One region of the Dyella marensis genome, then DNA from elsewhere that is predicted to be linked to it. Evidence: riboswitches for the same ligand, from Rfam matches in the RefSeq annotation. Region 1 holds a riboswitch; each other region holds the start of a gene.
What was found. A riboswitch is a leader RNA that binds a small molecule or an ion and turns the genes downstream of it on or off. The one in region 1 is predicted to bind cobalamin.
Positions count from the first base shown of each region.

Region 2: it holds a riboswitch for cobalamin, as region 1 does, so the genes downstream of both, ISN75_RS21970 (TonB-dependent receptor domain-containing protein) here and btuB (TonB-dependent vitamin B12 receptor) in region 1, are expected to answer to the same signal.
Region 3: it holds a riboswitch for cobalamin, as region 1 does, so the genes downstream of both, metE (5-methyltetrahydropteroyltriglutamate--homocysteine S-methyltransferase) here and btuB (TonB-dependent vitamin B12 receptor) in region 1, are expected to answer to the same signal.
Region 4: it holds a riboswitch for cobalamin, as region 1 does, so the genes downstream of both, ISN75_RS00560 (ribonucleoside-diphosphate reductase subunit alpha) here and btuB (TonB-dependent vitamin B12 receptor) in region 1, are expected to answer to the same signal.

Region 1 is NZ_CP064029.1:883,387-891,067, forward strand. It holds gene ISN75_RS03770 (phosphocholine-specific phospholipase C) at 1-613, opposite strand, end outside; cobalamin riboswitch at 1,258-1,474, shown strand; gene btuB (TonB-dependent vitamin B12 receptor) at 1,591-3,447, shown strand; gene ISN75_RS03780 (hypothetical protein) at 3,474-4,049, shown strand; gene cobO (cob(I)yrinic acid a,c-diamide adenosyltransferase) at 4,046-4,648, shown strand; gene ISN75_RS03790 (cobyrinate a,c-diamide synthase) at 4,645-5,940, shown strand; gene cbiB (adenosylcobinamide-phosphate synthase CbiB) at 5,937-6,851, shown strand; gene cobD (threonine-phosphate decarboxylase CobD) at 6,844-7,681, shown strand, end outside.
Region 2 is NZ_CP064029.1:4,999,947-5,007,627, reverse strand. It holds gene ISN75_RS21975 (efflux RND transporter permease subunit) at 1-2,260, opposite strand, end outside; gene ISN75_RS21970 (TonB-dependent receptor domain-containing protein) at 2,460-4,343, opposite strand; cobalamin riboswitch at 4,475-4,701, opposite strand; gene ISN75_RS21965 (TonB-dependent receptor) at 5,206-7,681, shown strand, end outside.
Region 3 is NZ_CP064029.1:2,817,618-2,825,298, reverse strand. It holds gene ISN75_RS12110 (YciI family protein) at 1-63, opposite strand, end outside; gene ISN75_RS12105 (FMN-dependent NADH-azoreductase) at 74-700, opposite strand; gene ISN75_RS12100 (LysR substrate-binding domain-containing protein) at 824-1,774, shown strand; gene ISN75_RS12095 (DMT family transporter) at 1,850-2,710, opposite strand; gene metE (5-methyltetrahydropteroyltriglutamate--homocysteine S-methyltransferase) at 3,012-5,303, opposite strand; cobalamin riboswitch at 5,504-5,737, opposite strand; gene ISN75_RS12085 (hypothetical protein) at 5,819-6,322, opposite strand; gene ISN75_RS12080 (hypothetical protein) at 6,297-6,686, opposite strand; gene ISN75_RS12075 (hypothetical protein) at 6,794-7,369, shown strand; gene ISN75_RS12070 (hypothetical protein) at 7,388-7,672, shown strand.
Region 4 is NZ_CP064029.1:141,159-148,839, forward strand. It holds gene ISN75_RS00540 (prohibitin family protein) at 1-365, shown strand, start outside; gene ISN75_RS00545 (DUF2076 family protein) at 542-1,219, shown strand; gene ISN75_RS00550 (ribonucleotide-diphosphate reductase subunit beta) at 1,396-2,400, opposite strand; gene ISN75_RS00555 (hypothetical protein) at 2,433-2,660, opposite strand; gene ISN75_RS00560 (ribonucleoside-diphosphate reductase subunit alpha) at 2,674-5,082, opposite strand; cobalamin riboswitch at 5,340-5,562, opposite strand; gene ISN75_RS00565 (peptidase C13) at 5,689-6,069, opposite strand; gene ISN75_RS00570 (alpha/beta hydrolase) at 6,136-6,996, shown strand; gene ISN75_RS00575 (amidohydrolase) at 7,017-7,681, opposite strand, start outside.

The DNA.
Region 1 (7,681 bases):
GCACCGCCGCCTGGCCCACCGACAGGCCGTTGCTGCCGGTCATCGCATGCAGGCGGTTGGGGTTGGTCTGGGTGAGGGTGGCGGCGAAGTAGTGGTCGCAGATGGTGAAGGCGTCGGCCAGCGCGTAATAGAACGGCAGGTCGGCGCGCTCGAAATGGCCCATGCCGAGGCCGGCCGCGCGTGCGGTGTTCCAGGCGTCGAACTTGCCCTTGTTGAAGATCGCCGTGTCCACCGGGTAGTTCATCGCCGGCGCATTGGCGCAGATCGCGCTGGTGGTCGCGGTGTTCATGCGGAACGGCAGCAGATAGCCGTCCGTATTTCCTGTGTAGGGCTGCTGCCACACGCTGCGCGCGCCGCCGGGCAGCGGCGCCGGCACGCGGTCGCCGAAGCCGCGCACGCCGCGCAGGCTGCCGTAGTAGTGATCGAAGGAGCGGTTTTCCTGCATGAAGATCACCACGTGCTTGACGTCGGTGAGGTTGCCGGTGCCGGTCGGGGAGGGGGCGGCCAGGGCCTGGCGCAGGGTTTCGGGGAGCAGGGAGGCTGCGGCGAGGCCGCCGGCGGCGGCGGCGGTCATCTGCAGGAATCGGCGTCGCTTGGGGTCGATTTCGCTCATGGGGGCGCTCGGGTGCTGCCTGATTGCGGGCTGTGGCTAGCTAATCGCAGTGGTGTTGCAGTGCCTTGCCAGCTGTGCGTCAGTGGGGAGACACATGGTGGACTGGGGGTGAAGGGGGCTAGCGAGTGGCGCGCCTTGCCGCCCCCTACTCGTCATCCCGGCGTAGGCCGGGATCCAGTGGCGATGGTGCTCGGTTGTCGCGTTGACGCGTATGGGTCTCGCCGTTGGCGAGGGTTTCGCCCCGCTGCCGCGGGGCGAGTTACTTTTTCTCTGCGTGCCCAGAGAAAAAGTAACCAAAAAGAGAGGGCACCCTGCTTGGCGCCCTCAGCAGCGCAGCTGCTGAGGGTCCGTGAGGGCTGGCCGGGCTTTTTGACAGGGCATCCATGCCCTGATCAAAAAGGCGAGGACTCCTGTCCTCGCCCCCTTCGGGGCCTTTTCGTCCAGCCCTCACCGCCGGCGCCAAGGGGACCCGGTAGAGCAAAAGCGCACAAGCGGAACGCCGCGGCTGCGCCGCGAGCTCTTCGCTCGATTTTCGCCCCACCCGTCATCCCCCTCTCCCCGCCGGGGAGAGGGTCGGGGTGAGGGGTCGGGGCTCGCCACGACACCTCCTACTCGTCATGACGAGCACCCCCTTGTCGTACTGCTAAGATGCCCGGGCCTGAGGTGACCGCTGGCCTGGCCGGTGGTTGAAACGGGAATCCGGTGCGCCGTATTGACGGCTATTCCGGAGCTGCCCCCGCAACGGTAGGCGAGACACGATCGGCGGAAGCCACTGTGCTGCGAAGCATGGGAAGGCGCCGGTCGGGGAGGCATCAGCCTTCGCTCGCGAGCCCGGAGACCGGCCTCGAGGTGAACCGGACATGCGGTGGGCGTGCTCCTGGCGAGCGCGCCCTCGTCGTGCGTCCGTCCGGAGCTCCTTCCGCCTGTCCTGCAACCGAAGCGATTCCGCGCGGGCAGGCGCGGTCCAGGAGCCACCAGTGTCATTGCATGTTCCGTCCTTGCGCCGGTCCGCGTTTGCGGCCGCGTTTTCCCTTGTCTTGCTTTCCACCGCCGCGCAGGCCGACGAGCCTTCGCAGGACCTCAAGGGCGTGGTGGTCACCGCCACCCGCACCGAGCAGAGCGAATCGGCCACGCTCGCCGCCGTCACCGTGATCGACCGCGCCGAGATCGAGCGCCTGCAGCCGCAATCCGTGGCGGACCTGCTGCAAGGCACACCGGGCCTGTCGATGGCCAACAACGGCGGCCCGGGCAAAGCCACCTCGCTGTTCCTGCGCGGCACCGAGGCCGACCACGTGCTGGTGCTGGTGGATGGCGTGAAGATCGGCTCGGCCACCCTGGGCCAGCCGTCGATCCAGAACATCCCGGTGGAGCAGATCGAGCGCATCGAGATCGTGCGCGGTCCGTTCTCCAGCCTCTACGGTTCGGAAGCGCTGGGCGGCGTGATCCAGATCTTTACCCGACGCCCCAGCGGCGCCTTCGAGCCGAACCTGGAGCTGGGCTACGGCAGCAACGACAGCTTCCGCGGCGCCGCCGGCCTGGCCGGCAAGGTCGGCGAGGGCTGGTATGCGGTGCAGGCCACGCACGAGGACACCGACGGCATCAACGCCTGCCGCGGCAAGCCGTCGCCGCGCGGCGCGGGCTGCTTCGTCAACGAACCGGACCGCGACGGCTTCCGCGACAGCTCCGTCTCGCTCAAGGGCGGCTACCGCTTCAGCGACGCCTGGGATGCCGACGCACAGTGGCTGCGCAGCTGGGGCTACAACGCCTACGACGGCTCCACCAGCAACCAGTCCGACGTGGTGCAGCAGGTCTACGGTGCACGCGTGCACTGGCGGCCGAGCCGCGATTTCACGCTCACCGCGAGCGCCGGCCAGAGCGCCGACCTCGGCGACAACTACCTCAACGGCCGCTACACCAGCACCTTCGATACGCACCGCGATCTCGGCTCGCTGCAGGGCGACCTCAATCTCGGCGGCGGCTTGTGGAGCCTGGGCTACGACTGGCAGCGCGACCGCGTCGACAGCAACACCAGCTATGCGCGCGACCAGCGCCTCAACCGCGGCCTGTTCGCGCAGTGGCAGCAGGCGTTCGGCGCGCAGTCGCTGCAGGCCAGCCTGCGCCACGACGACAACCAGCAGTTCGGCGGCAAGACCACCGGCAGCCTGCTTTGGGGCTGGGATTTCACGCCGGGCATGCGCCTCACCGCCAGCGCCGGTTCCGCCTATAAGGCGCCGACCTTCAACGAGCTGTACTACCCCGGCTACGGCAATACCGCGCTGCGGCCGGAAAGCTCGCGCAGCTACGAGCTGGGCCTGCGCGGCACGCCGGGCTGGGGCCTGTGGTCGCTCAATGCCTTCGAAACCCGCATCCGCGACCTGATCGCCTACGACGCCTCGCGCGGCGTGCCGGGCAATGTCGACCGCGCGCGCATCCGCGGCGCCGAAGCGGTGGCTTCCACCACGCTGGCCGGCTGGACCTTGCGCGGCACCGCCACCTGGCTGGACCCGCGCAACCGCAGCGACACCTACCGCGACAAGCTGCTGCCGCGCCGTGCCCCGCGCAGCGCGCGCGTGGATGCGGACCGCGGCTTCGGCGACTTCAGCATCGGCGCCAGCGTGTACGCGGCGGGCAAGCGCTACGACGACCTGGCGAACGGCTATCGCCTGGGCGGCTATGCGCTCACCGACCTGCGCCTGGCCTATGCGCTGGACCGCGACTGGAAAGTGCAGCTGAGCGTGCGCAACGCCTTCGACAAGCACTACGAGACCGCGGCCTATTACAACCAGCCCGGCCGCACCGCGATGCTCAGCGTGAGCTACCGGCCCGCGCAGTGAATCCCTTCCGCCCCGAGGACCGCACCATGTCCACCGCCATGCCACGCTTCTCCGTACCGCTCGCCATCGTGTTCGCCGCGGTGATGATCGCCACGCGCTTCCATCACTTCGGCACCGCGCTGCATCTGCCCGATGCCTCGATGGCGCTGTTCTTCCTCGGCGGCCTGTGGCTGCGGCGGCACCTGGCCTTTGCCGCGTTCATGGCGCTGGCGGTGGTGCTGGACTGGGTGTCGGTGTCGTATGCCGGCGTCAGCGATTTCTGCGTGACGCCGGCCTACTCGTTCCTGCTGCCCGCGTATGCGGTGCTGTGGTACGCGGGGCGGCTGTGGTCAGCGCGGATGGCGCCGGCGCCGCTGGCGCTGGCCGGTGCGTTCGGCGTGGCGCTGGTGGCGGCTTCGGTCTCGTTCGCCATTTCCAACGGCGCGTTCTACTGGCTGGGCGGGCGCTATGCGAATCCGCACCTGGGCGAGTACGTTGCCCGCTTGTGGCAGTGGGGCCCGCTGTTCGTGCGCACCACGCTGACCTATGTGATCGTGGCGCTGGCGGCGTACTGGGCGCTGGCGCGCGTGAACTCCACTCGCCAGGCAGGAACCCGGGCATGAGCGACGAAGAACTGCGCCACCGCGAGCGCATGCAGCGCAAGAAGGAGCTGGTCGACCGCAAGATCGCCCGCGCCACCATCGACCGCGGCGTGCTGGTGGTGAACACCGGCAACGGCAAGGGCAAGAGCTCGTCGGGCTTCGGCATGCTGGCGCGCTCGCTCGGCCACGGTTTCCACTGCGGCGTGGTGCAGTTCATCAAGGGCAGCTTCTCCACCGGCGAGGAAGCGTTCTTCCGCCGCTTTCCGGACATGGTCGATTACCACGTGATGGGCGAGGGCTTTACCTGGGAAACCCAGGACAAGGCGCGCGACGTCGCCGCCGCGCAGGCCGCCTGGCAGATCGCCGCGCGCATGCTGGCGGACGAGCGCTACCGGCTGGTGTTGCTGGACGAGCTGAATATCGCGCTGGTCAAGCAGTACGTGACGCTGGAGCAGGTGCTGCCCACGCTGGCCGCGCGTCCGGCCGGCCAGCACGTGGTGATCACCGGCCGCGGCGCGCCCGATGCGCTGGTGGCGGTGGCCGATACGGTGACCGAGATGCGCGTGGTCAAGCATGCGTTCGAGGCGGGCATCCGCGCGCAGCTGGGAGTCGAGCTGTGAACGCCGTGCGGCGGGTGCCGGCGTTGCTGGTGTCCGCGCCGGCTTCGGGGCAGGGCAAGACCTCGTTCACCGCAGCGCTGGCGCGCGCGCATGCGCGGCGCGGACGGCGCGTGCGGGTGTTCAAGACCGGGCCGGATTTTCTCGATCCGATGGTGCTGGAGCGCGCGAGCGGTGCGCCGGTGTATCAGCTGGATCTGTGGATGTGCGGCGAAGCCGATGTTCGCGCGCGGCTGTATGCGGCGGCGGGCGAGGCCGACCTGATCCTGGTCGAAGGCGTGATGGGCCTGTTCGACGGCGGCACGTCCAGCGCCGACCTCGCGCAGCGCTTCGGCCTGCCGGTGCTGGCGGTGATCGACGGTTCGGCGATGGCGCAGACCTTCGGCGCGGTGGCGACGGGGTTGGCGCGTTATCGCGAAGGTTTGCAGGTGTATGGCGTGGCCGCCAACCGCATCGGTGGCGCCTACCACGCGAAGCTGCTGGCCGGGAGCCTGCCGCCGGAGCTGCACTGGTTCGGCGCCTTGCCGCGCGATCCGGCGCTGGCCTTGCCGGAACGGCATCTCGGCCTGGTCGCCGCGGGCGAGCTGGCCGACCTGGATGCGCGCCTGGATGCGCTGGCCGATGCGATGGAGTTGCATGCCGGATTGGATCTTCCGCCGCCGGTCGCGTTCAGCCCGGTCGAAGCAACGCAGGTGCCGCGCCTGCTCGAAGGCCGGCGCATCGCCATCGCACGCGACGACGCGTTCTGTTTCCTGTATCCCGCCAACCTGGACGTGCTGCGCCAGGCCGGCGCGGAGCTGTGCTGGTTCTCGCCGCTGGCCGGCGATGCCTTGCCCGATTGCGATGCGGCCTGGCTGCCCGGCGGCTATCCCGAACTGCATCTGGCGCGGCTCGCCGGGCGCAAGGACCTGCACGCCGCGCTGCGCGCGCACGTCGATGCGGGCAAGCCCTTGCTGGCGGAATGCGGCGGCATGCTCAGCCTGCTCGACGCCCTGGCCACGCGCGAAAGCGATGCGCACACCATGGCGGGGCTGCTGCCCGGCTGGGCGGTGGTGCGCGAGCGGCTGGCGGGGCTGGGCATGCAATCCGTCGAGCTGCCGGAAGGCACGCTGCGCGGCCACACCTTCCACTACGCGCATGCGGAGATCACCCAGCCGCCGCTGGTACATGCAAGCAACCCCGACGGTGGCCCCGCCAAGGAAGCGGTGTACCGGCGTGCACGGCTCACGGCGAGCTTCGTGCATCTGTACTTTCCCTCCGCAACGGAAGCGGCCCTGCGTCTGTTCCTGCCATGAGCGCGCTGGCGCTCACCCTGGCGCTGCTGCTGGACGCGCTGCTCGGCGAACCGCGCCGCGCGCATCCGCTGGTGGCGTTCGGCGGCTGGGCGCGGGCGATCGAGGCGCGGCTGCACCGCGACAAGCGTGGGGCGGGTGTGCTGGCGTGGTGCGTGGCGGTGTTGCCATGGGTAGTCGCGACGTGGGCGATAGCGAGGGTATTGCCGGCTTGGGGCGACCTGCTGTTCGGCGCGGCGATGCTTTATCTCGCCGTAGGTTTGCGCAGCCTGGGCGAGCACGCCCTGCCGGTGGCGGATGCGCTGGAGCGCGGCGATCTGGCCGCGGCGCGCACGGCGGTGGGGCGCATGGTGAGCCGCGACACGGCCTTGCTGGATGAGCGGCAAGTGGCGGCGGCCGCCACGGAATCGGTGCTGGAGAACGGCAGCGATGCGGTGTTCGGCGCGCTGTTCTGGTTTCTGCTGCTGGGCGCGCCGGGAGCGGTGCTGTACCGGCTGGCCAATACGCTGGACGCGATGTGGGGCTATCGCAATGAGCGCTATGAGCGCTACGGCTGGGCCGCCGCGCGGATCGACGACGTGCTGAATTTCATGCCCGCGCGGTTGACGGCGCTGAGCTATGCGCTGCTCGGCGACTTCCTGCGCGCATGGCATTGTTGGCGCCGGCAGGCGCCGGCGTGGGACAGCCCGAACGCGGGGCCGGTGATGGCGGCCGGCGCGGGTGCGCTGGGTGTGCGCCTTGGCGGCGCCGCACCTTATGCAGGCGTCTGGGAGGAGCGTCCGGCGTTGGGCGACGGCGATGCGCCGAATGCCGCGGCGATCCGGCGCGCGCTGCGGCTGGTGCGGCGGAGCGTGCTGCTGTGGCTGGCGGCGATCTGGTGTCTCGTGCCGATCCTCGGAGATCATCATGCTTGAACATGGTGGACGCCTGCTGCGCGCCGCGCACGAGTACGGTATTCCCGCGGAGCAATGGCTAGACCTTTCCACTGGCGTCAGCCCATACGCATGGCCCGTGCCGCCGCTGCCCGCATCCGCATGGCAGCGGTTGCCGGAAGACGATGACGGCCTGATCGATATCGCGCGCACTTATTACGGGCATCCTTCGCTGCTGCCGGTGGCCGGTTCGCAGGCGGCGATCCAGGCTTTGCCGTCGCTGCGCGAGCGCTCGCGCGTAGGCGTGCTCGATCCTGGTTATGCCGAACACGCGCATGCCTGGCAGCGCGCGGGACACAAGGTGGAACGCGCCGCCGCCGATGCGCTGTTCGCCCGTGCGGCGCGCTACGACGTGGTCGTGCTGATCCATCCCAACAACCCCGGCGGCGAACGTTTCGAGCTCGACGCTTTGCTTGCCTTGCACGCCACGCTGGCCCGCCGCGGCGGCTGGCTGGTGGTGGACGAGGCGTTTATCGACGCCACGCCCGAACGCAGCCTGTGCGCGGCGCATGCGCTGCCCGGCCTGATCGTGCTGCGCTCGGTGGGCAAGTTCTTCGGCCTGGCCGGCGCGCGCGCCGGCTTCGTCTGCGCGGAACCCGCGCTGCTGGTGGCGCTGCGGGAGCGCCTGGGGCCATGGACCTTGAGCGGACCGGCGCGCCACGTGCTGAAGCTGGCACTGGCCGATACAGCCTGGCAGTCGGCGCAGCGCGAGCGTTTGCACGCCACCGCCGCGCGCCTGTCGAAGCTGCTCACACACCATGGCCTGGCTCCGGATGCCGGCTGCGCGTTCTTTCACTGGCGCCGCGACGACC
Region 2 (7,681 bases), 1.1 Mb from region 1:
TCGACACCTGGTTCTGGCCGAAGGCGTTGTACAGCGCCGTGTCGACCATGCCCATGCTGATGTTGAGCCGGCCGGCGGCCTGGCGGTCCACCTTCAGCATCTGCTGCTTGTCGATATTGTCGTAGTCGCTGCTGACGTCGCGGAACGGCGGCCGGTCCTTCATCAGCTTGGTCACCTTGTAGACCCAGGGCTGCAGGTCGATGGTGCTGGCGCTGATCAGCTGGAAGCTCTCCGCGCCCTGGCCGCCACCACCGCCGCCGCCGTTGAAGAAGCTCAGCGAACTCAGCGACACCTGCACGTCCGGCAGCAGCTCGTACTGTTTGCGCAGGCGCTCGACCACCTTGTCGATATGTTCCGGGCGCTCGCCGGGACCGTTGCCCTTGGGCTTGAGGTCGACGTACATCACCGACTGGTTGCCCACCGCGCCGCCGGCATTGTCGGCGCCGAGGAAGGTGGTGACGTCCAGCACCGCCGGGTCCTTCAGCATGATCTCCGCGGCCTTCTGCGCGCGCAGCGCCATCAGGCCGGGCGAGATATTGGTGTCGGCGCGCACCATCGCGCGGATCAGGCCGATGTCTTCCTTGGGCATGAAGTTGAAGCCGGCGGTCTTCACCACCGCCATGGCCAGGCCCACGGTCAGCGCCAGCAGGATCAGCGGCTGCCAGCGCATCAGGCGGCGGTGATGCATGGCCCAGTCCAGCGCTCGCTCGTAGACGCGCTGCATGCCGCGGTCGAAACGCTCCACGGCGCGCTCGATCCGGCCCGGTTCGCGCCGTTCGCTCTCCTGCTTGAGCATCCAGCCGCACAGCGCCGGCGTCACGGTGAGCGAGATCACCGCCGAGATCACCACCGCGGCGGTCAGCGTCACCGAGAACTCGCGCATGATCACGGTGAACTGGCTGTTGCCGAACAGCAGCGGCACGAACACCGCCACCAGCGACAGGGTGATCGAGATCACCGTGAAGCCGATCTCGCGCACGCCCAGCAGCGCCGCCGGCAGCGCCTGCTCGCCGTGCTCCATGTGGCGCACGATGTTCTCGATCACCACGATGGCGTCGTCCACCACGAAGCCGATGCACAGCACCAGCGCCACCAGCGACAAGGTGTTGAGCGTGTAGCCCAGCGACCACATCACGATGAAGGCGCCGGCCAGCGACAGCGGCACGCTCAAGGTGGCGATCAGGGTCGGGCGCAGCCGGCGCAGGAACACCAGCATCACCAGCGCCACCAGCAGGATGCTCAGCAGCAAGGCGATCTCCACCTCGTGCAGGGCCGAGCGGGTGGTCTGGGTGAGATCGAAGATCGGCGTGATCTTGAGGTCCGCCGGCAGCCACGAGCGCATTTCCGGCAGCTTGGCGCGGACCGCGTCGGCGGTGGCCACGGCATTGGCTTCCGGGCGCTTGCTCACGCGGATGGTCACCGAGCGCTGCCCGTTGAACCAGGCCGCCTGGTATTCGTCCTGCTGGCCGCTGTAGACCTTGGCCACGTCCGACAGCCGCACCGGCGTGCCGTTCTTCACCGAGATCAGCAGCTGGCCGAATTCTTCGGGATTGTGCAGAGAGTCGGTGGCGGTCACCGTCATCTGCGTGGTGCCGTCGCTCAGGATGCCCTGCGGCGAGGTGACGTTGGCCGCGCGCAGCGCATTGCGCACGTCGTTGCCGGACAGGCCCATGGCCGCCAGCTGCGCATTGTTGAGCTCGACGCGCACCGCCTTGGGCCGTCCGCCCATGATGCGCACCTGCGCCACGCCCGGCACCTGCGACAGCACCGGCTTGATCAGCGTGTCGGCCATGTCGAACAGCTTGTCGGGGCTCTGCGTGCTCGAGGTCATCGACAGTAGCAGCACTGGCATCTGCGAGTTGTTGAATTTGAAGTAGCGCGGCGGGATGGTCATGCTCGAGGGCAGGTCCACCTGGGCGGCATTGATCGCCGCCTGCACGTCGCGCGCCAGCTTGTCGGTGGACTTGCCCGGCTCGAACAGCAGGATCACCGAGCTGGAGCCGTCGTTGCTCTCCGAACTCATCTCCTTGATGCCGGGAATCCGCCCCAGGTGCCGCTCCAGCGGCGCGGCCACGGTGGACGCCATGGTCTGCGCGCTGGCGCCGGGCACTTCCGCATAGACCGACATGCCGGGGAATTCCAGCGCCGGCAGCGCGGCCACGCCGATCAGGAGGTAGGTCCAGATGCCGGCCAGCGCCAGGCCCAGCGCGAGCAGCGAAGTGCCCACCGGGCGGCGGATCATTGGAGCGAAGATGTTCACGTAGTCCCCGGGCGGCGCCTCCTGCGGCGCTCCGCAGGCGGGACTTTATGCCGGGGGGCACATGCTTGGGATGTGCCTGAAGTGCGTGGCGCATATAGGTCGTAGGTTGGGGTGAGCCATCGGCGAACCCCAACGTCGCGGCCTATGACGGTGCCACGTTGGGGTTCGCCTGCGGCTCACCCCAACCTGCGCCCGGATCTCAGTGCGCCGGGCTGTAGCGCAGCGTCAGGTAGGCGGTGCGGCCCAGCTGGTTGTAGAAGCGCACGGTCTCGTAGCGGTGGTCGAACACGTTGGCCACGCGGCCCTGCAGGGTCCAGCCCGGCTGGAAATGCCAGCTCGCGCGCAGGTCCACCGTGGCGTAGCCGCCCAGGCGCTGCAGGTTGGCCGCATCGTCGTAGCGGTAGCCCTCGGCATTCACCGTGCCGCCGATGCTGAAGGCGCCGCCCAGATCGCGGTCCAGGTCGAGGCGGGCGATGCGTTCCGGACGGCGCGCCAGCAGGTTGCCGCGGTTGGGATCGTCCTCGCCGCGGTTCTCCGGCTTCTGGAAGGTGAGATAGCCGCGCAGGTGCCAGCCGTCGACGTCGGCGCCGGCCTGGCCCTCGATGCCGCGGATGCGCGCCTTGCTGATGTTGACCGGCACGAAGAAGGCGTCGTAGCCGATCAGGTCGTCCACCTTGGTCTGGTAGGCGTTCACCGCCCAGTTCCACACGCCCGGACGCGCCGACAGGCCGATCTCCGCCGTGCGCGACTTCTCCGGCTTCAGGTCGGGATTGGCGGTGGCGAAACCGAAGAACGGCGGGAAGTACAGGTCGTTGAAGGTCGGTGCATGGAACGCCGTGCCGTACGAGGCGGTGAACTTCAGGCCGTTCTCGAAGCCGTAGCCGTAGGCGGCCAAGCCGGTGTCGTGGTTGCCGAACTGCTGGTTGTGGTCGTGGCGTGCCGACAGCTGGATCTCGTGCGGACCGAACTGGCCCTGGTACAGCGCGAACACGCCGGTGTTGTCGCGCTTGCTGCGCAGGTAGTCGGTGTCGCTCTGCACGTGTTCCTGCTGGTAGTCCACGCCGGCGCTGAGCAGCTGGCCCGGCGCGAGCGTCACGTCGTTCTGCCAGCTGGCCTGGTTGCGGCGCGAATACAGATGGCCGGCGGGCGCCATATCGGCGCCGAGGTCCGCGCGGTTGAGATAGTTGTCGGCGCGGTCGATGTTCTGGCCGGCGCTCAGGCTCATCTTCCAGGCGTCGAGCACGGCGAAGCGCAGGTTCGCGCCGGCCACCTGCTGCGAGCGGCGCGTGTAGTTCTGGAAGTCGCCGTCGTATTCGATGTCGCCCTTGCTCTTGAGCACGCTGGCGCTGAGTTCGGTGCCGCCGTCCCAGCGATAGCCGCCGCTGAGCGCGCCGTTGTAGGTGCGGTAGCCGTCGTCGTCCGGCTCGTTGGTGAAGCAGCCGCCCACGCCGGCCGCCGCGGCGCGGCAGGCATTGATGCCGCGCGTGTACTGGCCGCCCACGCTGGCGTTGAACCAGGCGTTGCGCGAACCGCCCGACAGGCCGAACTGGCCGTCGGCCAGGCGATGGCTGCCCACGCCTACGGTTACCGACGGCGTGAGCGCCTGATCGGGCTGGCCGTGGCGGGTGAAGATCTGGATCACGCCGCCGATCGCATCCGAGCCATACAGGCTGGAACGCGGGCCGCGCACGATCTCGATGCGCTCGATCTGTTCCACCGGCAGCTGCTCGAAGGCCGGAATGCCCGCGCCCACCGTGCCGATGCGCACGCCGTCGACCAGCACCAGCGTGTGCGAGGAATTGGTGCCGCGCATGAACAGCGAGGTCTGCTGGCCCAGGCCGCCGGCATTGCCGAAGGCCACGCCCGGCAGGCCGGACAGCAGATCCTGCACCGACTGCGGCTGCAGGCGTTCGATGTCGGCGCGGGTCAGCACGGTGACCGGCGCCAGCGTCTCGTCGATCGGCGTGGCCGTGCGGGTGGCGGTCACCACCACGGTGGGGAGCTGCCCGGCGTCGTTCTGGTCGGCGGCGTGGGCCGCGGCGAAGCAGGACAGCAGGGCGGTGGCCAGCAGGGTCTTCTTCATGGAGCGTTTTCCTCGGCCGCGCCTCGCGCACGGCCCATCGATGACGAGCTGGCGGCATGACGGAGGAGGAGGCGCAAACGACGGCAGGCGAACGGCACCGGCACGTGGTCCGGCTGCGCCCTCCGCGAGCCACCAGGAAAGATATTCGGGCCGGTCTCCGGGCTTGCGAGTGCGCTTTGCCGCGCGATCCTCCCGCGGCCTTCCCGCGCTCGTGGGAGCGCAGTGGCATGTCGCTGGAGGCAAGAACTGCTCGCTTACCGTTGCGGGGGCAGCGCCGGCCTTGCCCTCAAGGCGCGCCGGCTTCCCGTTTCATCCCTTGGCAGCGTGGCTTTGGGACACCCGAACGAACGCAACTTTAACGGGGAGGCCGGGTGGCTGACAACGCGGGGCGGAATGACCCGATGGGGGGGGCGCCTGTTCCTGCGATCATCATCGTTTCCCATGGCCGACATTTCTGTCATTTCTTGACGGTTTGGCCACCAAATATTGTCCGGAAGCAAGTTTCGCGAAGGTTTTACGCAAGCTCCGGGTAATATTTCATTTGTTTGCCTAAGTCATTGTTTCAGTGAGCTTCGTAAGCTTCGCGTAAGCGTAAATATTTTGTTGACGCCCAGCGATTTTCGCAATTATGTTCGGACCGCTTACCGCGGGAACTTGCGTGCGGCGCGACGAGGCTTGGGGAAGTTCTCTCGCTGCGATCCGGGGCTTACGAATGCCCCACACGCATTCTTGCGCTAGGCGTTTTCGGCGCCTTGCGCCTGTCGGCCTTCAGGCCATCATGGGGAGAACACAGATGATCAAGTACCAGCACGCTGGTCGCGCGCCGCGTTGGCGTCAGACCGCACTCGTCGTTGCGTTGGGAATGAGCCTTGCCGGAGTGGTGCAGGCGCAGTCGAACGCATCAGGCGTGATCTTCGGCCGCGTTGACGCTACCCGCGGCAACACCGTCCATATCGAAAACATCGACACCGGCCTTGCGCGCGACATCAGCGTCGACCAGTCCGGCCGCTACCGCGCGTCCTCGCTGCCGGTCGGCCGCTACAAGGTCACCCTGGTCAAGGATGGCGCCACCGTCGATACCCGCAACGATGTGCTCGCGGCGGTCGGCACCGGTACCGAAGTGAGCTTCACCGCGGCTGCGGTCGCGGCCGGCGAGGCGAAGAACCTCGAAGGCGTGCAGGTGGTGGCCAGCGCGCTGCCGGCGATCGACGTGTCGTCGGTCGACTCCCGCACCGTGCTGACCGCCGAGCAGCTGTCCAAGGTGCCGGTGGCCCGCAACGTGACCGCGGCCGCCCTGCTGGCGCCCGGCACCGTGCTGGGCGACTCGCGCTACGGCAACGTGGCTTCGTTCGGCGGCGCTTCGGCGGCCGAGAACCAGTACTACATCAACGGCTTTTCGGTGACCAACGCGCTGACCAACCTGGGTCTGGCGCAGCTGCCGTTCGATGCGATCGACCAGCAGCAGGTGTTCACCGGCGGTTACGGCGCCGAGTACGGCCGTTCCACCGGCGGCGTGGTCAACCTGATCACCAAGCGCGGTACCAACGAATGGAAGGCCGGCGTGATGGCGCTGTGGATTCCGAAGTTCCTCCGCTCCGATCCGCGCAACATCATCCAGCCGTCCGACAACACGCTGTTCCAGTACCGCAACGACAACAAGTCGTGGGTCACGGAATACGGTGCGTACATCAGCGGTCCGCTGATCAAGGACAAGCTGTTCATCTATTTGACCGGTGATTTCACCAAGCAGGAAGGCAAGACCATCGCCTCGGCCACCGCGCAACAGGTGGCGTATTACGACGTGAAGTCGCCGCGCTGGTTGGGCAAGATCGACTGGAACATCACCGACAGCCACATCCTCGAACTGACCGCCTTCTCGGACAAGACGACCGAGCAGGACCAGGTCTACGGCTACAGCTACACCCCGACGCTCGCCGAAGGCGCCAAGCGCGGCACGGTCGATCTGAAGAACTATTCCGGCGGCGCCAACCCGACCCCGGGCGGTGACTTCTACATCGGCAAGTACACCGGCTACATCACCGACAACCTCACGGTCAACGCGCTGTACGGCAAGAGCAAGTCGGTGCACACGCAGACGCCGACCTCGGCCAGCGGCGGTTCGTGCCCGATCGTCAGCGGCCAGTACCGCAATGCCAGCGGCGCGCTCGTGCGTCCGCCGGCGTGCTACCTGATCGGCAACCTGCTCGCCCCGGGCGCTGAGGACAAGACGCACGGCTGGCGTCTGGACATCGAGTACCGCCTCGGCAGCCACGACCTGCGCGTGGGTGTGGACAACCAGACGCTGGAGTCTTATTCGGGCACGTCGTACGAGTCGAACCAGCGCTACATCTACACGCTGGCTCCGGCGAGCGGCAACATCGCCGGCCGTCCGGACATCCATTTCCCGACCGGCACGCTGAACTACGTCGACTACCGCGTGTTCAAGGCCGCCGCCAACGTGCGCGTGGAACAGGAAGCGCAGTACATCGAAGACCACTGGCAGATCAACGATCGCTGGCTGGCCTACATCGGCCTGCGTAACGAGCAGTTCAACAATTTCAACGGCAGCGGCGAGTCCTACGCCAAGCAGCGCCACCAGCTCGCGCCTCGCCTGGGCATCAGCTGGGACGTGTTCGGCGACTCCAGCCTGAAGGTCTACGCCAATGCCGGCCGCTACCACCTGGCCGTGCCGGCCAACGTGGCCATCCGCGGCGCCTCGGCTTCGACCTACAGCAGCCAGTACGGCACCTTCACCGGCGTCGATGCGCAGGGCCGCCCGATCAACTTCCAGCCCTATGGCCGCGTGTACTACCTCAACGCCGCCGACGGCACCACGCCCGATCCGCGCACGGTGGCGGCGAAGGGCCTGGGCGCCTACTACCAGGACGAGTACATCCTGGGCTTCGACAAGCAGCTGGGTTCGAACTGGACGTTCGGTGCGAAGGCGATCTATCGCAACCTGAAGAACATCATCGACGACATGTGCGATACGCGTCCGTTCGAGAAGTACGCGGCGCGCAACAACATCGACATGAGCAACGCCGTGCTCAACGGCTGCTACCTGTTCAACCCGGGCAAGGGCAACAACTTCCTGGTCGACGTGACCGGCAACGGCAACTTCCAGGAGTTCAAGCTCACCAAGGCCGACCTCGGCTTCCCGGACCTGAAGCGCAAGTACCTCGCGCTGGACATGTACCTGGAGCACCAGTTCAGCGACAAGTGGTACGGCAAGGTCGAGTACGTGCTGTCGCACAGTTTCGGCAACTCCGAAGGCCTGCTGAAGTCCGACATCGGCCAGGCCGATCCGTCGGTGACGCAGGACTGGGATGCGCCCGAGC
Region 3 (7,681 bases), 1.9 Mb from region 1:
GCCGAGATGCGCCTGGATGTCTTGCTGAGCACGCAGATAAGTAAGTGTGACGACATAAAGCATGGTGGACTCCTCAGGCGGCCGCGGCGGGATCGAACGTCCGGCCGATCGCTTCATGCGCGGCCTGCAGCGCGGCGGCGCGGATCTCGCCGCCCCTGGTAAGGCGCTCGGCACGCACGATGCGCACGTCGCCGATGCCCATGAAACCGAACATGGCCTGCAGGTATGCCTCCTGGAAATCCATGGCGGCCGCGGGGCCTTCGGAATACATGCCGCCGCGCGTGGAGGCGACCAGGACCGTCTTGCCGCCGGCGAGTCCCACGGGCCCATGCTCCGTGTACTTGAACGTGCGGCCCGGCTGTGTCACGCGATCGATCCACGCTTTCAGCTGGGTAGCCACCGAAAAGTTGTACATCGGCGCGCCGATGACGATCAGCTCGCTGGCGACGAATTCGCTCACCAGCGTTTCCGAGCGCGCGTGCTCGGCGAGCGTGGCGGCATCGAAGCGATCGATGCCGGAGGGACGGAATCCCGCCGCCGTGGCGCCATCCAGATGCGGGATGCGCTCCTCCACCAGGTCCCTGTAGACCACGCGGGCCAAGGGATGCCGGCGCTGGATCGCCGCGACCAGCGCGGCGCTGAGAGTGCGCGAAGCGGATGCGTCGCCCAGGATGCTCGAATCGAGATGAAGTACTTGCATGGCGTTCTCCGGCTCAGGTGTGGCGTAAAGCTAATGGCCGGCGCCGTGCTCCATTAGTAGGGCAAATCGGTAAGCTTCGTTCCACGGGTGGAACGCCCTGGCGCAACCGTCATGGAGCACGTGGTGGAAGATCTGAATGACCTGGTCCTGTTTGCCGCCGTCGTCACGCATGGCGGCTTCTCCGGTGCGGCAAGAGCGCTGGGCATGCCCAAGTCGAGCCTGAGCCGCCGCGTGGCGGAGCTGGAACGCCGCCTGGGAGTCAGGCTGCTGCAGCGCTCGACCCGTGCCGTCCGGGTGACCGAGGTGGGCGCGGCGTTCCATGCCCAATGCGAAGCGGTGACGCAAGCCGCGCGCGCCGCCATGGAAGTGGCCGAGCGGGCGGGCGAGAAGCCGTCGGGTCGCTTGCGCGTCAGCTGTCCCGTCGGCGTGGCGCATCTTTTTCTTGCGCCGGTCCTCGGCGAATTTCTTCGCGCCCATCCGGACGTGCGCCTGGAACTGGACCTGACCAATCGGCGGGTCGATGTGATCGGCGAAGGCTACGACGTCGCGCTGCGCATCCGTACGGCGATGGACGATTCCAGCCTGGTCGTGCGCACGTTCGGCCTGAGCGAACAGGTCCTCGCGGCCAGTCCGTCCTTCGTGCGCGAGCGAGGCCCCTTTGCTTCCGCCGCCGCGCTGCAGGGCGTGGCCGGAGTGGGGCCGGGAGGCGCGGGAGCGGAGCGTCCGCGCTGGCGCATGGCGGCGCCGGACGGCGCCACGATCGATATCGAGTATGCGCCGGCGCTGGTGACCGACGACGTCCATCTGCTGCAGCAGGCGGCCATGGCCGGCATCGGCGTGGCGCAGCTGCCGTTCAATCTTTGCGGCGAAGCGATCGCGGATGGACGGCTGATTCAGCTGCTGCCCGGCCATCGCATCGCCGCGCACCAGTTGCATGCCGTGTTCCCGTCGCGGCGCGGCATGGTGCCCGCCGTCCGGTCGTTTATCGAATTCCTCGCAGCCGAGCTTCCGCGCATGACGGCGCGCGCGAACGAACACTTCCGGCAGATGGCCGGCGACGCGGATCGCGGCTGATCGGCGAGAGCGGCTTCAGGGGACTGCGCGCTGCCGGCACTCTATGTGAATTAATTTCGACGGTGGCGGGACGGCTCAGGCGAAACGCTTGGCGCCCGCGACGCAGAGCACCACCAGCACGGTGACCAGCACCATCGTCCACGCCACGGGTTCGTGCAGCAGCAGGCCGGCCAGGGCCAGGCCGAAGAACGGCTGCAGCAGCTGCAGCTGGCCGACGCCTGCGATGCCGCCCAGCGCGAGGCCGCGGTACCAGAACACGAAGCCGACCAGCATGCTGAAGACCGATACGTAGGCCAGGCCGATCCACGCTGGCGCAGCGATACCCGCCCAGCTGTCCGGCCGGGTCGCCGCCGCGATGGCGGCCATCACCGGCATCGCCAGGGCCAGGGCCCAGGAAATCACCTGCCAGCCGCCGAGCCGGCGCGACAGCGCGGCGCCTTCCGCATAGCCCAGGCCGCACAGCAGGATCGCGCCCACCATCAGCAAGGCGCCTTCGACCGAGATGGCGCCGTCCTGCAGCAGGGCGAACGAGGCGACGGCGAGACTGCCCAGTCCGGAGAACAGCCAGAACGCGGGCTGCGGCCGCTCGGCGCCGCGCAGTACGCCGAAGACGGCGGTGGACAGCGGCAGCAGGCCGATGAACATGATCGATTGCGCGGAGGTGATGTGCTGCAAGGCCAGTGCGGTGAGCAGCGGGAAGCCGAGCACGACGCCGATGGCGACGATGGAGAGCGAGACGAGGTCGCCGCGGGAAGGGCGCTTCTCGCGCAGCGCGCGGAGCAGGAGCAGGCCGAGCGCGGCGGCGATGACGGCGCGTGCGGAGGTGAGGAACCAGGGCGAGAAGCCCATCACGGCGATGCGTGTGGCCGGCAGCGAGCCGCTGAAGATCACGACGCCGAGGAGGCCGCTGCCCCAGCCTTTGGAAGTGGTTTGCATCGGGGTTCCTTCGATCCTTGTGTGCAAGTGCGGGACGATAAACCGAGGGCGCGATCTGGCGGCGGCCATGCTGTGTGCGGATCGGGGCGAAGCGAGGGCAATTGAAAGGGAGCGTCGCGATACGGAACTCTTCTCCCCTCCGGGGAGAAGATGCCGGTAGGCAGATGAGGGGCGGGTGCTTGCGGTAGCGCTTCTACGAAGAATAGAAAAGCTTTTGGCTTTCTCGACCCTCAGCGCACCGCTCCGCCCGGCCCCTCACCCCAGCCCTCTCCCCGGAGGGGAGAGGGAGCAAAGCGGAACGTCACACCGCCGCGGTAACCCGCTCGCGCATCACCCGCGCCGCCTCGACCAAAGCCACCAGCGCCCTGCGCGTCTCATCCCACCCGCGCGTCTTCAAGCCGCAATCCGGATTCACCCACAACTGCTCCGGACTCAGCACTTCACTGGCCTTCTCCAGTAGCCCGACCATCTCCGCCACGTCCGGTACGCGCGGCGAATGGATGTCGTACACGCCGGGCCCGATCTCGTTCGGATAACGGAAGCGCACGAAGGCATCGAGCAGTTCCATGCGCGAGCGCGAGGTCTCGATCGAGATCACGTCGGCATCCATCGCGGCCACCGCCTCGATGATGTCGTTGAACTCCGAGTAGCACATGTGCGTGTGGATCTGCGTGTCGTCGGCGACGCCAGCGGCGGCCAGGCGGAAGCTCTCCACCGCCCAGGCCAGGTAGCCGGTCCAGTCCGCGCGGCGCAGCGGCAGGCCTTCGCGCAGGGCCGGTTCGTCGATCTGGATGATGCGGATGCCGGCCGTCTCCAGGTCCAGCACTTCGTCGCGCAGGGCCAGCGCCAGCTGGCGGCAGGTGGTGGCGCGCGGCTGGTCGTCGCGCACGAAGGACCACTGCAGCACGGTGACGGGGCCGGTGAGCATGCCCTTCATCGGCCGCCTGGTGAGCGACTGCGCATAGGTGGACCAGCGCACGGTCATCGGCTCGGGCCGCTGCACGTCGCCGTAGATGATCGGCGGCTTGACGCAGCGCGAGCCATAGCTTTGCACCCAGCCATGCCTGGTGAAGACGAAGCCGTCGAGCTGCTCGCCGAAGTATTCGACCATGTCGTTGCGCTCGAACTCGCCGTGCACCAGCACGTCGATGCCGATCTCCTCCTGGAAGCGCACGCAGGCGGCGGTCTGCGCGGCGATCAGCGCGTCGTAGTCCGCGGTGGAAAGCTGGCCGGACTTGTGGCGGGCGCGCGCCTCGCGCACTTCGTGAGTCTGCGGGAAGGAGCCGATCGTGGTGGTGGGGAACAGCGGCAGGTCGAAGCGCTGCTGCTGTTTCGCGCGGCGGAAGGCGTAGGTGGAGCGGCGGTGCGCGTCCGCGGCATCCAGGTTGGCCAGGCGCTGCGCCACCTGCAGGCGGTGCACCCTGGGCGAGGCCCGGCGCGCGGCGATCAGCTCGCGCGCCCGTTCCAGCGCGGGGTAGGCGGTGACCACGCCCTTGCACATGTCGGCCACGGTGCGCAGTTCTTCGAGCTTCTGCCGTGCGAAGGCCAGCCAGGCGTGCACGTCGGACGGCAGCGACTTCTCCAGCGCGGCGTCCACCGGCACATGCAGCAGCGAACAGGACGGCGCCAGCCATACGCGCTGCTTGCCCACGCGTTCGATCGCCACGCGCGTCACGGCCATGGCGCGGTCCAGGTCCGCGCGCCACACGTTGCGGCCGTCGACCACGCCCAGCGACAGCACGCGTTCGGCGGGCAGCGTCTCCAGCACGGCATCGAGCTGGGCCGGCGCACGCACCAGGTCGACGTGCAGGCCGTCGACCGGCAGTTCCTGCGCGAGGCGCAGGTTGTCGCCGAGGGCGCCGAAATAAGTAGCCAGCAGCAGCTTCGGCCGCGCGGCGGCGGCGAGCGCGGCATAGGCCTGGCGATAGGCCGCGGCATCGTCTTCGTCGAGATCGAGTACTAGGCAGGGCTCATCGATCTGCACCCATTCGGCGCCGGCTTCGCGCAGCCTGCCCAGCAGTTCGGCGTAGACGGGCAGCAGGCGTTCGAGCAGGGCGAGGCGGTCGCTGCCGTCGGCGGTCTTGGACAGCAGCAGGAAGCTCACCGGACCGAGCAGCACCGGACGCGCCGCATGGCCCAGCGCCTTCGCTTCGAGGAACTGCGCCACCGGCTTGTCGTCGCGCAGGCGGAAGGTTTGCGCGGCATGCAGTTCGGGGACGATGTAGTGGTAGTTGGTGTCGAACCACTTGGTCATTTCCAGCGCGTGCAGGTCGAGGCCCGCGCGCTGCGTGCCACGCGCCATGGCGAAGTAGCCGGCCAGCGGGTCGGCGTCGGCCAGGGCGCGGTAGCGTTCGGGGATGGCGTCGAGCAGGAAGGCCGTGTCGAGCACGTGGTCGTACAGCGAGAAGTCGTTGCACGGCACGACGTGCGCGCCGGCCTCGCGCTGCAGTTGCCAGTGGCGTTCGCGTAGCTGGCGGGCGGTGTCCAGCAGCTGCGGGCGCAGTGCTTCGTCGCGCCAGTAGGCTTCCAGGGCTTGCTTGAGCTCGCGCCGCGCACCCATGCGCGGGAAGCCGAGATTGGTAACGGTGCTCATGCTGCATTTCCTCGATTCGTGGTGAATGAGGAACGAAGGAAGCGCATGGCCGCGAAGCTTCCGCGGACATGCGCGCGACCTTCGCCCCCGCGGGCGAACCGGGCTGGCGCAGGGTCGCGCAGGAGCGGACGGCCATGGCGTGAGCATGGCGCGCAGCCCCAGCCGCTTCCCCGCGGAAGCTCCAGGTCAGACAGAAAGCTCATCGCCTTCCGGCCGGGGCAGGTCTTCGGGCTCGTGGACGAGAGGCGCAGGCGCCTCGCCTAGTGCTCGCCGCTTCCCGGCCAGTCCACTGGCCAGTGCTGTTGACGAGGGTCGTTTCCACACACCGCTGCGGGGCAGCGCCGGAATTGGCCGTAAGGCCGCACCGGCTTCCCTTTTAATTGCATCCTTTCATCGCGATGAAAGGATGAAAACCACCAGCGGCGGGGAAATTAGGGGCAGGGACGGGGTTCCGTCAAGCGGAAGATCGTGAGGGGAGGTGGAGCAGCCCTCGCGGGGCTGCTCCGGGTGAAGGCTCAGCCCTCCTTGTACTGGCGCAGCGCGACCGGCTCCCAGCGTTCGGTCGAGGGAATGTCCCTGAAGGTCCGCACCCAGGCTTCGGGCACCTGCGGCTGCGGTATGCCCAGGGTGGGAATGGTGGCGCCGGCGACCGGCGCGCCTGGGTAGGTGGACCAGGGATTGAGCAGCACCTGGTTGGGGTTATTGGGAATGACCTGCTGCCGCTTCGGGTCGATGCGCGCCTTCACCGCATTGCCGTCAACGAACAGGCGCCATCCGCTGTCGCCGCCGTTGAGCTTGGAGTTGATGCGGTCGGCGGCCCAGTACCACTTCTGCGTGCTGCGGTCGTTGCACGCCACCACTTCCACCAGGCGGGCGTTGCGCTCGTTGACGGCAAGGCAGCGTCCGTCCAGGCGGCTGACATAGCGGTCGAAGCTGTCCAGGTACCACTGTCCGGCGCGGCGGGTGATGTCCCTGCTGCAGGACCGATCCCACTTACAACCACACCGAATCGGAGACAACCAGTTTCGGCTTCAACCTCGGTGCGGATGCGGAGAAGGCCCTGGCGGGCAATCCGGCGGCGGCGATCAAGCCGAGCTTCGGTTCAAGCTCGCCGCCACCTCGTCGTTGGTGCAGAGGAATGGCCTTGGCCGATCCTCCGGCCCGGTCGTCAGGGTGAAAACCAGTGCCGTGACCATCGACCTCGATTCGCCTTACCTGCACCGCGAACCGGTCGTCATCCTGCAATCCAAGGAAAACGCCGGCCGCTGCCTGATCAACGACGGCCGCGGCGCCGCGACCCTCGGCACCTGCTGGTGGTTTCCGGAAGAGTGCGCGCCACGGTGGGCTGGGCGTTCCTGCCGTAATCGAGCATGGCGTCGACAAGGTAGTACTGCGTGTATCCGATACAAGCGACGGGGCGGCATTGGGGAGCCGCGTCTGCGCCGCCCTTGATCAGCCCCGACGTCTTCATGATCACGTTGAATTGATCCTTGCTGGCCGTGGAGTCGCGGATCACGGTGATTTCGCGCGTCAGCGACTGCTCGCCGCTGCCGAACGTTGTGGGTGAATTCGACGATAGGCAGATGATCGGGGCTGCTGCCGTTGCCGGTGGCTTGCCTGGCTTGCCGCGATTCCAGCGCGGGAAGCTTGCCGCCGCGTTCGATGGCGGCGAGGTGGTCCGCCACGGCCTGCTGGAAATGCCGCACGCGCGCCGCCGTGTCGGCATAGGCGAGGCTCCGGTCGACGTCGGTGGAGAACACGCGTACGCCGCCCGGTTTCCTGGCATAGATGGCCAGGTCCGCTTCGGAAGCCGCGCCGAACAGCCTGGCGACCTTGCCGCGCGCATCGGCGGAGGTTCCCGCGGGGGTGAAAACAGCGACCGGCAGGCCGGCATCGAACAGCGCGCTGGTTTCATCCAGTGCCTTGTTGTACTCCAGCGCCCTGGCGTCGATCAGAACGACGTCGAGCGGGCGGTGGCTGGCTGGCGTGGCCTGGACGCGGTGATCGAACGCCTGGCCAGCGAGGCGCGCGTCGTGGCCTTCGAAACAGGTGTGAGCAGGGCGTAGATCTCGGAGAGATCGACGATGGCGGGACGGCTGGCCAGCGGAGCGGGGTCGGCGGAGATGGCCTGGAATCCGTGGGTGGATGGGGATGCAACTGCGGCATGGATGGATGCGGTGCCGAGCGTGCATGCGGCGATCATCAAGGGCAGGCGAAGTTTGAGCATGGCTTGGTTTCCTTGGGATGGCGCAGAGACCGAGGGTCATGGTCTTTGCGTTTTCAGCCTGCTCGTCATGCTTGCTTTCGTTCCATGCCTGTTTGTCCCGATGGGGATGGCTTACCGTCCAGTGCAGCTGCGATCTGTCTGAAAAGTGTGC
Region 4 (7,681 bases), 740 kb from region 1:
CGGTGGGCATCGTGATCGAGAAGATCTACTGGATCGGCGAACTGCGCCTGCCGGACAACGTGGTGCAGTCGATCAACGCCAAGATCCAGGCCACCCAGATGGCCGAGCAGCGCCAGAACGAAGTGGCGCAGGCGCAGGCCGAGGCGCAGAAGGTGGAGGCGGAAGCCGAAGGCCGGGCCAAGGCCGCGGTGACCATCGCCGAAGCGGAAGCCAAGGCGATCTCGCTGAAGGGCGATGCGCTGCGGCAGAACCCGAACGTGGTGCAGATGTCGGCCATCGAGAAATGGGACGGCCACCTGCCCACCTACAACGGCGGCGGCATGCTGCCGTTCGTGAACCTGCAGGCGCGCGAGGCGTCGAAGTAAGGCAAATGGCGGAGCCTGCGGGCTCCGCCTTCATTTCAACGGGCGCAAGTTCTTGTCGAGCTGAACGCGCGCAGCCCAACCGATGGCAGGGTGGCCTTGATGTCATCCGCCGCACGCATACTTGGCAACTTACGCGCGCGGACCAAGCCGTCGCCCACCACCACGAGGTAGCACCCATGACTCCCCAGGAACAGCAACTTCTCGACGATTTCCTGCAGCGCCTGGCCGCCGCCGGCGGCGTGGCCAAGGACGCGCAGGCCGACGCGCTGATCCAGCAGCGCCTGGCCGGCCACCCCGACGCGCTCTACCTGCTGGTGCAGCGCAGCCTGCTGCAGCAGCAGGCGCTGGAGAATGCCAAGGCGCAGATCGCGCAATTGCAGGCACAGGTGAGCGGGCAGGGCGGCGGCAGCTTCCTCGGCGGCCAGGCCGGCGGCTGGAGCCAGCCGCAGCAGCCCTCGGCGCCTCCGCCGATGCCGCAGCAGCAGGCCGCGCCGGGTTGGCGCGAGCGCCTGTTCGGTGGCGCCGCACCGGCGCCTCAGCAGCCGGCAGCCGCACCCAGCTTCCTCGCCAGCGCCGCGACCACGGCCGCGGGCGTGGCCGGCGGCATGTTCCTGTTCAACGGCATCGAAAGCCTGCTGGGCGGCCACCACGGCGGCGGTGGTTTCTTCGGCGGCGGCGGGCAGGAGACCGTGGTGGAGAACATCACGCAGAACAATTTCTACGACGACAACAACAGCGGCAACGCGTTGCAGAACGACCACGCGTTCGCGCAGGACAACAGCGATTTCAACGGTGACCTGAGCGACGTCGGCGACGTGGGCTTCGACGACGATAACGACAACAGCTGGGTGTAACGCCTGCATGTGGAATCCTTCTCCCCGCCGGGGAGAAGGTGGCGGCAGCCGGATGAGGGGCGGTGCTTGCGGAAGAAGATCGATGAAGCGTCGCTTGCTTTTGTGCTTCCGCTTCAGCGCTCCGTAGGTCCCCCTCACCCCAACCCTCTCCCCGCAGGGGAGAGGGGGCCAAGGCGTCAGAACGCCATATCGAACGCCACTTCTCCCTCGACGCCCACCTGATACGCCGACACGCGACGCTCGAAGAAGTTGGTCACTTCCTGCACGTCCTGCAGGTCCATGAAGTCGAAGGGGTTCTTCGCGCCGTACTTCTTCGGCAGGTCCAGCTGCACCAGGCGCTGGTCGGCGCAGTACTCCAGGTACTGGCGCATATCCTTCACCGACAGGCCGGCCACGCCGCCGGACAGCACGTCCTCGGCGAACTGCGTTTCGCAGGCGATGGCGTCTTCCAGCATCTCTTCCACTTGCATGCGCATGGCTTCGTCGAACAGGTCCGGCTCTTCCGCGCGCACCGTGCGCACCACTTCGAAGGCGAAGCCCATGTGGCCGGATTCGTCGCGGAACACCCAGTTGGTGCCGGAGGCCAGCCCGTGCAGCAGGCCGCGCGAACGCAGGAAGTACACGTAGGCGAATGCCGCGAAGAAGAACAGGCCTTCGATGCAGGCGGCGAAGCAGATCAGGTTGAGCAGGAACTGGCGGCGCTGTTCGCGCGTTTCCAGTCGCTGCAGGTTCTGGATCGAGTCGATCCACTTGAAGCAGAACTCGCCCTTCTGGCGGATCGAGGGGATGTTCTGGATCGCGCCGAAGGCCTTGTTGCGCTCGGCCGGATCGGGAATATAGGTGTCCAGCAGGGTGAGGTAGAACTGCACGTGCAGCGCTTCCTCGTACAGCTGGCGCGACAGGTACATGCGCGCTTCCGGCGCATTGATGTGCTGGTACAGGTTCAGCACCAGGTTGTTCGCCACGATGGTGTCGCCGGTGGCGAAGAAGGCCACCAGGCGATGGATCAGATGGCGGTCCGCGTCGCTCATCTTGGACTTCAGGTCCGTCACGTCCAGCGAGAAGTCCACTTCCTCCACCGTCCAGGTGTTCTTGATGGCGTTGCGGTACATCTCGTAGAACTCGGGATAGCGCATCGGGCGCAGGGTGAGTTCGAAACCGGGATCGAGGATGTGCGACATGGGAATTCCTTTGCTGCGGGCGCCGCCGGCGCTCAATCGAGCTTGCGCGCGTAGCGTTCGCGCACGAAGCGGCTGATATAGGTGGACAGGCCGATCCCGGCATCGGCCAGCTTCTGCATGTTGCCTACGTGCAGGCGGCCGGGCCGGGTGGCGTCGTATTCGTAGGTGCCGTCGTGGATGAAACGCACCCGGATGTAGCCTTCGCCGCTTTCGTAGGCGGCGACACCGGATTTCCCGCTGCGGTTCCGGTACGGCTTCATCGGGTGCGTTGCCTTATTGGCAGGCCTCGCAGTATTCCGGGTTTTCCAGCGAGCAGAACACCGCGGCGTTGGCCTGTTCCTGCTCGGCTTCCGGCGCCGGCCTGGCTGCCGGCGCGGCGGCGGCCACCGTGGTCTTGGCGATCTTGGTCGCCGGCCTCGAACGCAGGTAGTACGTGGTTTTGATGCCGGACTTCCATGCGTACATGTACATGGAACTCAGCTGCCCGATGTTCGGGTTCTCCATGAACAGGTTCAGCGACTGGCTCTGGTCGATGTATGCGCCGCGCGCGGCACCCAGGTCGATCAGCGCCTTTTGCGGCAGTTCCCACACCGTGCGGTAGATCTGGCGCAGGCGCTCGGGGATGTTGGCGATGCCCTGGATGGAGCCTTCAGCCAGCTTGATGGCGTCGCGCACTTCCGGCGTCCACAGGCCCAGCGTCTTGAGCTCTTCGACCAGGTAGCGGTTCACCACCAGGAAGTCGCCGGACAGCGTCTCGCGCTTGAACAGGTTGCTCACCTGCGGCTCGATGCACTCGTAGCAGCCGGAGATCGAGGCGATGGTGGCGGTCGGCGCGATCGCGATCAGCAGCGAGTTGCGCAGGCCGTGTTCCTTCACGCTCGCACGCAGCGAATCCCAGCGCGGCATGTCGTTCGGCCTGGCCTGCGGCCAGTAGTCGAACTGCAGCTCGCCGTTGGCGGCGCGGCTTTCGGCGAAGCCCGGATGCGCGCCGTGCTCTCGCGCCAGCTCGTTGGACATGCTCAGCGCGTGGAAGTAGATCTCCTCGGCGATGCGCGTGGACAGCGCCAGCGCGTCGGCCGAATCGAACGGCAGGCGCAGCTTGAAGAACACGTCCTGCAGGCCCATCACGCCCAGGCCCACCGGGCGCCACTTCTGGTTGGCCGTGCGCGCGGTGTCGATCGGATAGAAATTCAGGTCGATCACGCGGTCCAGCTGGCGCACCGCGGTGCGCACGGTGGCGGCGAGCTTGTCGAAGTCGAACACGCCGTCCACCACGTGGCGAGCCAGGTTCACCGAACCCAGGTTGCACACCGCGGTCTCGCCCGCGTTGGTCACCTCGAGGATCTCGGTGCACAGATTGGACAGGTGGATGACGTTCTCGGCCTTGGCCGTCTGGTTGCTGGTGGCGTTGCTGCGGTCCTTGAAGGTCATCCAGCCGTTGCCGGTCTGGGCCAGGGTGCGCAGCATGCGCGCGTACAGCTCGCGCGCCTTCACCTTCTTCACCGCGATGCCGGCGGCTTCCGCTTCGCGGTAGGCGCGCTCGAAGGTCTCGCCCCAGCTGTCGACGAAGTGCGGCACGATCTTCGGATCGAACAGCGACCAGTCGCCGTCGCTCTCCACGCGGCGCATGAATTCGTCGGGAATCCAGTTGGCCAGGTTGAGGTTGTGCGTGCGGCGCGCCTCGTCGCCGGTGTTGTCGCGCAGCTCGAGGAACTCCTCGATGTCGGCGTGCCACGGCTCCAGGTACACGCAGGCCGCGCCCTTGCGCTTGCCGCCCTGGTTCACCGCAGCGACCGAGGCATCCAGCGTCTTCAGCCACGGCACCAGGCCATTGGAATGGCCGTTGGTGCCGCGGATCAGCGAGCCGCGCGAACGCACGCGCGAGTAGGCCAGGCCGATGCCGCCGGCGAACTTGCTCAGCTTGGCCACGTCGCCGTACTTCTCGTAGATCGACTCCAGAGAGTCGGTCGGCGAGTCGAGCAGGAAGCAGGAGCTGAGCTGCTCGTGCGCGGTGCCGGCGTTGAACAGGGTGGGCGAGCTGGCCATGTATTCCAGCGAGGACAGCAGGCGGTACAGCTCCAGCGTCTCGCCGATCTCGTTGCCGCCCAGCGCGCAGGCGATGCGCATGAAGAAGTACTGCGGCGTCTCGATCACCTTGCGCAGCTGCGGGTGGCGCAGCAGGTAGCGGTCGTACACGGTGCGCAGGCCGAAGTATTCGAAGCGGCGCGTGGCCAGCGGATCGATGGCGTCGTTGAGCTTGCGCGCATTGGCGGCGACGAAGTCGCGCAGGCGTGCGTTGAGGATGCCCAGCTCCGCGCCGCGCGCGATCGACTGGGAGAAGCTCTGGATTTCCTGGCCGCTCACTTCCTTGTCGACGTAGGCGCCGAGCAGGCGCGCGGCGAGCTGGCCGTACTCGGGCTCCTCGGCGGTGAGCGCGGCGGCGGTGCGGATCGACAGCTCGTCCAGCTCGCGCGTGGTGGCGCCGTCGTACAGGCCGCCGATGGTCTTCAGCGCCACGCGCAGCGGATCGACCGCATGCAGGCCTTCGCCGCTGCGGGTCACCGCGCGCACGATCTTGTTGACGTCGACGATCTCCTGGCTGCCGTTGCGCTTGGTCACGCGCATCTGGCCGGGGTTGTGCGGCGGGGTGAGGGCGAAGGGGGTCTCCGCCACGGCTTCCATGCGAATGGACTCCGGCGCGGCGGCAGCTGCGTCGGCGGCAGGGAAGGCGGATGCGTCCGCGCGGTCGTCGGTGCGCTCGCGCGAGTCGGTGTCGATAGGTTGCATGGCATCGCTCCAGGCCAAAGGCTTCAACGACCTGCTCCCGCGCGCAGGGCTGAGACGAAGGCGGTGTAGGCGGGGACGGCCGTGCGGCGGAGCGAAGGCTCCGCGCCACGACGCGCCTCCCCGCGGAAGCCGCCATCACTCACCGCGGCGCTGAAGGCCGCGATGTGCCGGCAGGTCTTCGGACTCGCAGACATGGACCGTTCGCTGGCGACCGATCCGACCTACTCGCCCCCGCTTCCCAGCCTTGGAAGGCCAGTGCGATGGGAGCTTTCGTTTCCGCTTACCGCTGCGGGGCAGTTCCGGATTCGCACCGGATTCCCTATTAAGCCAATCCGACCGTGGGTCTGAGAAAGGCACCGACCGACACAACATATAGGGGTAAGGCAGGGAAGGTCAACCCAAGCCATTGTGCATATATCGGTGGATAAGTGGGGTAATTCAAGGCCTGGCGCGGCCTGGCGGCCATGCGAAAAATCTTGGCGATCGGTTCTGCCCGGGCGCTCAGGGGGCGATGCTGAAATCCACCTCGATCGGATACGGCGCCGGGCTGGCCGGCGGGGCCGGCAGCTTCCAGCTGGCGAAGCGGCTGAGCAGGCAGGTGGCTACGTCGGTGGGGGCGCGGACTTCGACCCGGCCCAGGCTGCCGTCGGCGTGCACGTCGGCGACCAGTACGAAAGGGGACTTGTCCGGCTTGGGCAGGGTGGCGATGCAGCCCTTGAGCGCGTCGGTGGTGCGGTCGCCGATCGCGGCCCACATCTTCTTCTGGTAGTCCGGCCCGTCCTTGGCGCCCTCGGTCAACTTGGCCTGCTGCACCCGCGTTGAGAAATCGTCCGCCGGCATGCCGGGCGCGGACAGCAGGGCGAGGAAGAGCAGGCTGGTCATGGCGGGGCTCCGTGCAGGAAAGGCCGCCACGTTACCGCAGTGCAGGCCATCGAAGGGGAGTGAAGCATGTCGACGACGTCGCCGAAGATCGTGGCCGCGCTGCTGGCGCTGGCCGCCACCGTGCAGGCCTGGGCCGCGGAACGCATCGAGGTGCCGCGTTCCGATGGCGCGAGCACGCCGCTGATGGTGTACGAGCCTGCCGCGGCGAAAACCTGCCCGCCGCTGCTGCTGGTGTCGCACGGTGCCGGCGGAAGTGAGCAGGGCCTGCGCTATGTAGGCGAGGCCTTGAGCGCCGACGGCTGGCGCGTGGTGGTGATGGGGCACCGCGAAAGCGGCCTGCCGGTGCTGAAGCAGGACCTGCGCAGCCATGGCTTCAAGGGCGGCATCACCGCCCTGGTCACCGATGCGCCGGCTTATCGGGCGCGCTTTCTCGACATCGACGCGGCGCTGGCGTGGTCGGAACAGCGCTGCCACGCATCGTTCAAGGCGCTGCTCGGCCATTCGATGGGCGCGATCACGGTGATGCTGGAAGCCGGTGCGCACAACAAGTTGGGGCTGGCGCCGAAGGGCAGCTTCGACGCCTACGTGGCCTTATCGCCGGAAGGGCCGGGACCGGTGTTCCCCGAAGGCGCATGGGCACCGATCGCCGCGCCCACGCTGCTGGTCACCGGCACGCGGGACCAGGGGCTGGGCGGCGACTACCGCTGGCGCATGCAGGCCTTCGATGGACTGGGGCCGGGCTGCCGCTGGCTGGCCGTGGTGGATGGCGCCAACCATATGAACTTAGGCGGCGGCCAGTTCGCCGCGGGTGCGCAGAAGAGCACGACGACGCTGGTGTCGGCTTATCTGGATGCGCTGCGCTCCGGCCGCTGCGGCACGCCACCGGCTTTGGCGGGCGTGTCGGTTCGCCAGAAGCCGGACGAGTAGCGGGCTTTCCATCCCCCTGCTCAGCTCGCTGCTTGCTCCTGGTGATCCGTTTCGGTGGCTGGGGCCTGCAGATAGTCCAGCGTCGCCTGCAGCATCGAGGTCATGCCTACCTTCATGGCGCCCTCGTCCATGAAGAACCGCGGCGAATGATTGGCTGCCGCCTTCGCCGCATCCTGGCCGGCTGGCGTGGCGCCGACGAAGAAGTACACGCCGGGCACTTCTTTGGCGAAATAAGCGAAATCCTCCGAGGGCATGGCCGGCGGGGCCTCGACCACATGCGCGTGGCCGACCGCCTTGACCAGGCTGCTGCGTACCCGTGCGGTCAATGCGGCGTCGTTGACCGTGACCGGATAGCTGTCGCCCATCGGGATCTGCAGTTCCGCCGTGGCGCCGTTCGCGGCGGCCACGTGTTCGGCGATGCCGCGCAGATGGTCGATGGCTCGCTGGCGCATGGCGGGATCGAAGCTGCGCAGGGTTCCCTGCAGTTCCACTTTGTCCGGCACGATGTTGTGGCGCGTGCCGCCTTCGACGATGCCGAAGCTGAGCACGGCCGGCAGCGTGCCGATATCCAGCCGGCGGCTGACGATGGTCTGCGCCTGCTCGACGATCTGCGCCGCGGTGACGATGGGATCGACGCCGTTCCACGGCATGGCGCCGTGCGTCTGGCGTCCGTGGACCACCAGCT